Regions from separate parts of the Enterococcus sp. AZ109 genome, predicted to be linked through region 1. Evidence: predicted binding sites of a transcription regulator. Region 1 holds the regulator's gene; the other holds the start of a gene.
The links. The regulator LexA, encoded in region 1, represses DNA repair genes until DNA is damaged. The targets are predictions, from matches to a motif close to CNAACANNTGTTNG.

Region 1 (4,221 bases):
CTTGGCAATGAAACAACAGATACATCTTTGCCTTGTTCCTTCAAGACTTTTTGCGCTTCTACTGCTAAGTTCACTTCTGAACCAGTAGCAATCAAGATCCCATCAGGAGTGTCAGTTGCTGCCTTAGAAATTACATAACCGCCTTTAGCTACGCCGTCAGTGGCAATTTCTTTACTACCTGGTAAAACTGGCAAGTTTTGGCGACTCAATACTAATAAAGTAGGTTTGTCAGTTGATTCCAACGCTACTTTCCATGCAGCAGAAGTTTCGTTGCCGTCTGCTGGACGAATTACTTGAACATTAGGCATGCAGCGTACGCTGGCTAATTGTTCGATTGGTTCATGAGTTGGTCCATCTTCACCTACTGCTACTGAATCGTGGGTTAACACATAAGTAACTGGCAAGCCTTGAATCGCTGACATACGAATTGCTGGACGTAAGTAATCCGTAAATACAAAGAAGGTACCGCCGTACACACGAGTACCGCCGTGTAATTGAATCCCGTTCATAGCTGCTGCCATAGCGAATTCACGAACACCAAACCAAATGTTGCGGCCTTCATAAGAACCTGGTTGGAATTCTTGTTCGTCAGCAATCGTAGTATTGTTTGAACCAGATAAGTCAGCTGATCCGCCCCATACAGTTGGAACTGCTTTAGCAACTGCTTGAATGACTTCTTTACTTGATACACGACTTGCTTGGCTTGATCCTTCCTCGTAAACGGGCAGGCTTTCTTCCCAGTTTTCAGGTAATTTGCCAGCAAATGCATCTTTAAATTGTTTTGCTAACTCTGGATGGGCGTTTTCGTAGTTTTTGAACATTTCATTCCATTGTCCTTCAACTTCCGCACCCTTGTCTAGCATATCTGCTTTGAAACGTTCTGCTACTTCTTCTGGCACTGTGAAATCAGGATATTCCCAGCCATAGACAGCTTTAGCTGCTTTAATGCCGTCATCTCCGATTGGTGCTCCGTGAACAGCAGAAGTACCTTCTTTTGGAGAACCGAAGCCGATCACTGTTTTAATTTCAATTAAGGTAGGTTTTTCGGTTTCTGCTTTGGCTTCTTCAATTGCTTTGCTGATGGCTTCTAAATCATTGCCGTCTTCCACTAAAATATGTTGCCAGCCATATGCTTCATAGCGAGCACCCACGTTTTCAGTGAAGGCTTTATTTGTTGGACCATCTAAAGAAATATCATTTGAATCATATAGGACAACTAATTTTCCAAGTTTCATATGTCCAGCCATCGAGCTAGCTTCTTGAGAAACGCCTTCCATTAAGTCTCCATCACCAACGATAGTATAAGTGTAATGATCCATTACATTGAAGCTATCACGGTTGTAAGTAGCCGCTAAATGAGCTTCAGCCATCGCCATACCTACAGCCATTGAGATTCCTTGACCTAATGGGCCAGTAGTTGCTTCTACGCCATCAGTATGTTGGAATTCTGGGTGTCCAGGTGTTTTACTTTCCCACTGACGGAAGTTTTTCAAGTCGTCAATTGTAACTTGATAGCCCGCTAAATGTAACAAGCTGTACAACATTGCTGAACCATGACCGGCAGATAAGATGAAACGATCGCGGTTTGGCCAGCTTAATGAAGTCGCTGGATTCACGTTCAAGTGTTTTGTCCATAGGGCGTAAGCCATAGGTGCCGCTCCCATTGGCAATCCTGGATGACCAGAATTGGCTTTTTGAATCGCCTCAATACTTAACGTGCGGATCGTGTTAACACCTAACTGATCAATTTTATCAAACAAAATAATACGTCCTCCTTTTTGGTGATAAATACTTTTATTCCACATCCATTGTAACCGATTTATTTTCTTATTTCAATTGAAAAATGGAATATTCACATTATTTTCGATTATGAAGCCCTTTTTTCTTTTGAATATCCTTTAGTTTTTCAGGGGTTACATCTTTGCCATCCGGATCAACGATTTTCATTCCTTCAATGTGATGGCGCATGCCGCTGCGAAAAGAAGACAGGTATTCTTCACGCAAAACTTTCTGCTCGTGCAGTTCTGCTTTATTTAACCCTTCAGTTTTTTTCTTTTTTGCTAATTCATTAATTCGCGCAATCTTTTCATCTGAAATCATTTTGTGCACCTCGCTTCCGCTCTCCATTATACAACAAAATGACGCCGATAAAAAAGCAAAAGAAAGCGAACGCTTGTTTGATTTATCAAAAAAAATATGCTAAACTGAAAAAAAAGAAAAGAAGGTGTGAGCATTGGCAAAACGAACTGAAACAAAACAATTAGAAGTTCTGCGTTTCATTCATGAACGCGTTGAAAATAAAGGCTATCCACCAACTGTTCGTGAAATTGGAGAAGCAGTGAATCTTTCTTCTACTTCTACTGTTCATGGACACTTAGCACGCTTAGAAAAAAAAGGCTTAATTTTACGAGATCCTACTAAACCTCGGGCTATTGAACTGACCTTAGATGGTCTGGAAAAAATTGGTGTTCAGCCCCAAGTCATTCCGATGCTTGGAATCGTCACTGCTGGTGAACCAATTTTGGCTGTTGAAGAAGCTTCAGACTTTTTCCCAGTACCACCAGACTTGGCTAGTGAAGAAGGCAGTCTGTTCATGCTAACTATTCGCGGTGAAAGTATGATTAATGCGGGTATCTACGATGGTGATCACGTAATTGTTCGAAAACAAGCGACTGCTGTCAATGGTGAGATTGTCATTGCCATGACAGATGAGAATGAAGCGACCTGTAAAAGATTTTTCCATGAGACAGACTTCATTCGTCTACAGCCAGAAAATGATCAGATGGAACCAATTATATTAGACAATGTTTCTATCTTAGGTAAAGTTGTTGGTTTGTATCGGAATCACATCTATTAATCGGGAAATTTTTTCCGATTAATTTTTTTCTTTACAAATCGAACAAACATTCGTATAATACTTATACAAACATTTGTTCGTATATTTTATTAGGGGTGGATTATTTATGAAAGCAGTAAGAAGATTTGGCTTAATTATTGGATTTTTGTTACTTGGATTAGTGATTGGTAAGCTTGGATCGCTGGCTACTATTGTTGTCTTCTCCGGATTGTTCATCGTTTGGTATATGCTTTGGGATGAGAAAAAATATGCACAACAATATGAACAAGAAGCCTACTATTATGAAGAAGACTACGACGATGAGATGACTGAAGAGGTTTACTATATAGATTCTTATGATTACTACGATTATTATGACCATCACTACCACAAATCTGCATAAGAAAAAGGACTTGAAAATCGTTTCTGATTTTCAAGTCCTTTTTTATTTCAATGAATGTTAATAATCCATTAAAGTTAAGATATCATAGCTTTCGATTTTATCACGACCATGAAGTTCATCTAGTTCAATCAAGAAAGCACAGCCAACTACAATTCCACCTAATTTTTCAACTAAATCGATAGTTGCCTTTACAGTACCACCAGTTGCTAATAGATCATCCGTAACTAATACACGTTGACCCGGTTGGATAGCATCTTTGTGAATTGATAGTATGTCTGTCCCATATTCTTTTTCATACTCTACATCAATGGTCGCTCTTGGCAATTTGTTCGGTTTACGAACCGGAGCAAAACCTACACCCAATTCAAAAGCGACTGGACAACCAACAATAAAACCGCGTGCTTCAGGTCCGACCACCATGTCGATTTGCTTTTGGCTAGCGTATTCAACAATTTGTCTGGTAGCTTCACGGTAAGCATCTCCGTCAGCCATTAAAGGTGAAATGTCACGAAAGACAATCCCTTTTTGCGGGTAATCAGGTATGCTAGCAATATAATCTTTTAAATCCATCTTGTATTTCCTCCTAGCTTTTCAGCCAATTTCTTATCGTTTGAATGTCACTCATTAGTAAAAATTCTTCGCTCTCAATTTGTTTCATTCGTTCTTTGTAGCCGCGACTCTCTTCAATTGCTTGATTTTGTGGGTTTTCAACAATTTCCAAAACACCGTCATCTATTGTAACAAATTTCAATTCAGAAAACACGCGAATCATGAAGACTAATAATTTTTCAGATATTCTTAAGAAATTCGAGATATTTTTCAACTTATAACGAATATCCAGACGTTTTTGCTTGAGACAGAATTGATAGAGCTGTTTGAATTGTTCACGATTCGGCATTCCATTTAAATAGGCTTCATCTGCACTGTACAAGAAAAGATAAACCCGCTCAAAGCTACTGTTGCTTATTATAGATTTAATTAG
Region 2 (4,221 bases), 300 kb from region 1:
AAGCCAGTGAGCTTTTTCCTGATCCAGATAATCCTGTGACCACTACCATTTTATCACGAGGAATGGTTACGTCTATATTTTTCAAATTATGAGCCCTGGCGCCATGAATCACTATTTTATCGTTTGCCATACTTTTCTCCTATTCACAAAAAAGTTATTCTTTTATTCTGCAGCTTTTAATTCTAAAATTGTATCTCGTAAAGAGGCAGCAGTTTCGAAATCAAGGGTTTTAGCTGCTTCACGCATTTCGTCTTCTAGTTTTTCAATCATCAGTCTACGTTCTTCAATAGACAGATCATCATATGAACTAATATCATAAGCACCAACCTCTTCAGCGACTTTACTGATAGCAATCAGATCACGGATTTCTTTAATAATTGTTTTCGGTTCAATACCGTGCTCAATATTGTACTGTTTCTGAATTTCTCGACGACGTGCTGTTTCATCCATCGCCCGTTGCATTGAATCAGTCACCTTGTCCGCATACATAATAACACGCCCGTCAGAATTACGAGCTGCACGACCAATTGTTTGAACAAGTGAACGTTCACTACGTAAAAAGCCTTCTTTGTCGGCATCCAAAATGGCTACCAGGGATACTTCAGGTACGTCCAATCCTTCGCGAAGTAGATTAATACCTATTAATACATCAAATTTTCCTAAACGCAGATCTCGAATAATCTCCGTACGCTCCAAGGTCTTAATATCGCTATGAAGATACTTAACTTTGATACCCAATTCTTTAAAGTAGTCAGTTAAGTCTTCCGACATTTTCTTGGTCAAAGTAGTTACAAAAACTCGTTCATTTCTTTCCGCTCGTTCATTTATTTCTCCGACCAAGTCATCAATTTGTCCCATAATTGGACGTACTTCAATAACTGGGTCTAATAATCCAGTTGGTCGAATAATTTGTTCCACTACAGTATCCGTTTGTGTATCCTCATAAGGACCCGGTGTCGCTGATACGTAGACGATTTGATTTACTCGTTCTTCAAACTCTTCTAAACGTAATGGTCGGTTATCCAAAGCCGATGGTAAGCGGAATCCATAATCTACTAGCATTTGCTTTCTAGCTCGGTCACCATTATACATTCCTCGAACTTGAGGCATGGTAACATGAGATTCGTCAATAACCATCAAAAAATCATCAGGGAAAAAATCGATCAAAGTAAATGGCGGCTCGCCTTCTTTCCGACCATCCATATGGCGAGAATAATTTTCAATTCCCGATGTATATCCCATTTCACGCAACATTTCGATGTCATAGTTAGTCCGCTGCTCTAGACGTTGAGCCTCTAGAAGCTTATTTTCACTGCGTAATACAGCTAAACGTTCTTCTAATTCTTTTTGGATATTGTTGATAGCAACTTCTAAGTTGTGTTCGTTGGTTAAAAAGTGTGTAGCCGGAAAAATAGCTACGTGTTCAGTTTCTCCCATCACTTCGCCAGTTAAGGCATCCACTTCACGGATACGATCAATTTCATCACCGAAAAATTCCACGCGCAAAGCACGTTCATCCCTAGATGCTGGGAAAATTTCAACTACGTCCCCGCGAACCCGAAAACGCCCACGTTGAAAGTCGATATCATTGCGTTCAAATTGGATATCAATCAGGTTTCGCAACAATTGATTGCGGTCCATTTCCATGCCAACCCTGAGAGAAACTACCTGTTCTTGGTATTCTTTAGGTGATCCCAGACCAAAAATGCAAGACACTGATGCCACAACAATAACATCATTCCGCTCAAGCAATGCACTTGTAGCCGAATGACGCAGTTTGTCTATCTCATCATTGATACTGGAGTCTTTTTCAATATAAGTATCACTAGAGGGTACATAAGCTTCAGGTTGATAATAATCATAGTAACTTACAAAGTATTCAACAGCATTATTCGGAAAAAACTCTTTAAATTCTCCATACAACTGTCCAGCTAAAGTTTTATTGTGAGCAATGATTAACGTTGGTTTATTTACCTCTTTTATCAAATTAGAGATAGTGTAGGTTTTACCTGTTCCAGTTGCTCCCAAGAGAATTTGTGCTTTTTTTCCATTTATGACCCCTTCTGACAACTGACTGATAGCCACCGGCTGGTCGCCAGCAGGTTCATAATTGGAATGAAGGTCAAAAGTATTGCCTGTTTCTCTTTCTATCACACAAACGTCCTCCTTTTTTCTTCTATTATATAGAAGAATAATTCTCAGTAAAAAATTATAACATACCGAACATATTTTCGCTATTTATTCTCCTTACCTTTAGGATCATCTTACATTTTCCTTAAAACACTCCACGTAAGATAAAGTGACATCTCGTGTTAGGAATTTTAGATTTTTTTTATTGGGAACACTTGTACCTCTTGTTTTCTTTTGCCGTTCTAACATATAATAGATCAATGATAATACTATAGGAGGTTTGTTATGAAAAAACGAAGACTTTTACCGTTCTTGATACTGATGGTGGCAAGTATTATAACACTTGGCTTCAGTGAAAAAAGTCATGCTGCGACGACCTACAAGATAGGAACTGACTTAACTTTCGCACCGTTTGAGTTCCAAGATTCAGATGGAAATTATATCGGGATTGATGTAGATTTACTCAATGAAATTGCGGAAAACCAAGGTTTTGAGGTGGATCTACGACCATTAGGCTTTGACCCTTCTATCCAAGGTGTGCAGTCTAATCAATTGGACGGAATGATTGCCGGAATGAGCATCACAGATGAGCGTAAAAAAACATTTGATTTCTCTGATCCTTACTTTGACAGTGGAATTCAGATGGCTGTTCACAAAGATAACAACGACATCACAAGCTACGAAGATCTTGAAGGTAAGACCGTTGCCGCAAAAATTGGAACAGAAAGTGCCACTTTTTTGGAAGAAAATGAAGATAAATATGGTTACAACATTAGCCTATTTGAGGCTTCGGATGCTCTATACAGCGCCTTAAATAATGATAATGTTCAAGCTATTTTCGACGATTACCCTGTTTTAGGCTATGCCGTGAATAATGGGCAAGATTTTAAACTAGTTGGAGACTACGAAGCTAGCAGTGCCTACGGTTTCGCTGTTAAAAAAGGTGAAAATCAAGAGCTACTTGCAAAATTCAATCAAGGTTTGAAAGATTTAAAAGCAGACGGTACTTACGATGAGATCGTCAGCAAATATATTTCTACTGGAAGCAGTGCTCCTTCAGGTGAAATGAAAAAAGTAGAACCAAAAAAAGATACTTATGTAATTGCTAGCGATTCTGCTTTTGCTCCTTTTGAATACCAAGACAGTGACGGTACTTATAAAGGAATAGATGTGGACCTATTGAACCGAGCAGCTGAATTACAAGGCTTCAATCTTGACTTCAGATTCATCGGCTTCTCCTCTGCCATGCAAGCTTTAGAATCTGGCCAAGCAGATGGCATGATTGCTGGGATGACCATTACCGATGAACGGAAAGAAAATTATGATTTTAGTGACCCTTATTTCCAAAGCGGAATTCAATTAGCCGTTGCTAAAGACAATAATGATATTACTTCTTATGAAGATTTAGATGGTAAAACAGTCGGAGCGAAAGTTGGAACAGAAAGTGCCGACTTCTTAAAAGCACACGAAGATGAATATGGCTACTCTATTAAAAACTTTGATGCAGCCGATCAATTATATGATGCTTTAAGAGTAGGTTCAATCGATGCCATGATGGATGATTACCCAGTTATTGGTTATGCTGTTCAACAAGGGCAAGATTTGAAAACTCCAATTGAACGAGAAACCGGTGGCGAGTATGGATTTGCCGTGAAACAAGGTGAAAACCAAGAGCTGGTCGAAATGTTTAATGAAGGTTTGCAGGAAATGCGCCGTACAGGTGAATATGACGAGATACTTAGCACTCACATTGGTGACGACAGTATTGCTGCCAGTGATGATGCTGTGGATGAATCAACTATTGGCGGGTTGCTAAAAAACAATTACTCTGTTTTATTAGAAGGATTATGGAATACAATTGTTCTTGCACTGGTTTCTTTTGCATTAGCAATCGTAGTAGGTGTTATCTTTGGCTTATTCCGAGTTTCGCCCGTTAAAGGTCTGCGTGTGTTCGCTAGTCTTTATGTTGATGTGATTCGCGGAATCCCTATGATGGTACTGGCTTTCTTCATTTTCTTTGGATTGCCAGGCATGACTGGAATTACGATTCCAGACTTTGCAGCAGGTATTATTACTTTGACCTTAAACGCT

Region 2: the regulator LexA is predicted to act here: its motif matches at 2,221-2,234, upstream of uvrB (excinuclease ABC subunit UvrB).

Annotation. Positions count from the first base shown of each region.
Region 1 is NZ_JBIOSF010000001.1:252,145-256,365, reverse strand. It holds gene tkt (transketolase) at 1-1,760, opposite strand, end outside; gene IGI42_RS01210 (DUF896 family protein) at 1,858-2,100, opposite strand; gene lexA (transcriptional repressor LexA) at 2,234-2,857, shown strand; gene IGI42_RS01200 (hypothetical protein) at 2,964-3,239, shown strand; gene IGI42_RS01195 (adenine phosphoribosyltransferase) at 3,297-3,809, opposite strand; gene recJ (single-stranded-DNA-specific exonuclease RecJ) at 3,823-4,221, opposite strand, start outside.
Region 2 is NZ_JBIOSF010000001.1:554,058-558,278, forward strand. It holds gene uvrA (excinuclease ABC subunit UvrA) at 1-130, opposite strand, end outside; gene uvrB (excinuclease ABC subunit UvrB) at 163-2,154, opposite strand; gene IGI42_RS02625 (amino acid ABC transporter substrate-binding protein/permease) at 2,416-4,221, shown strand, end outside.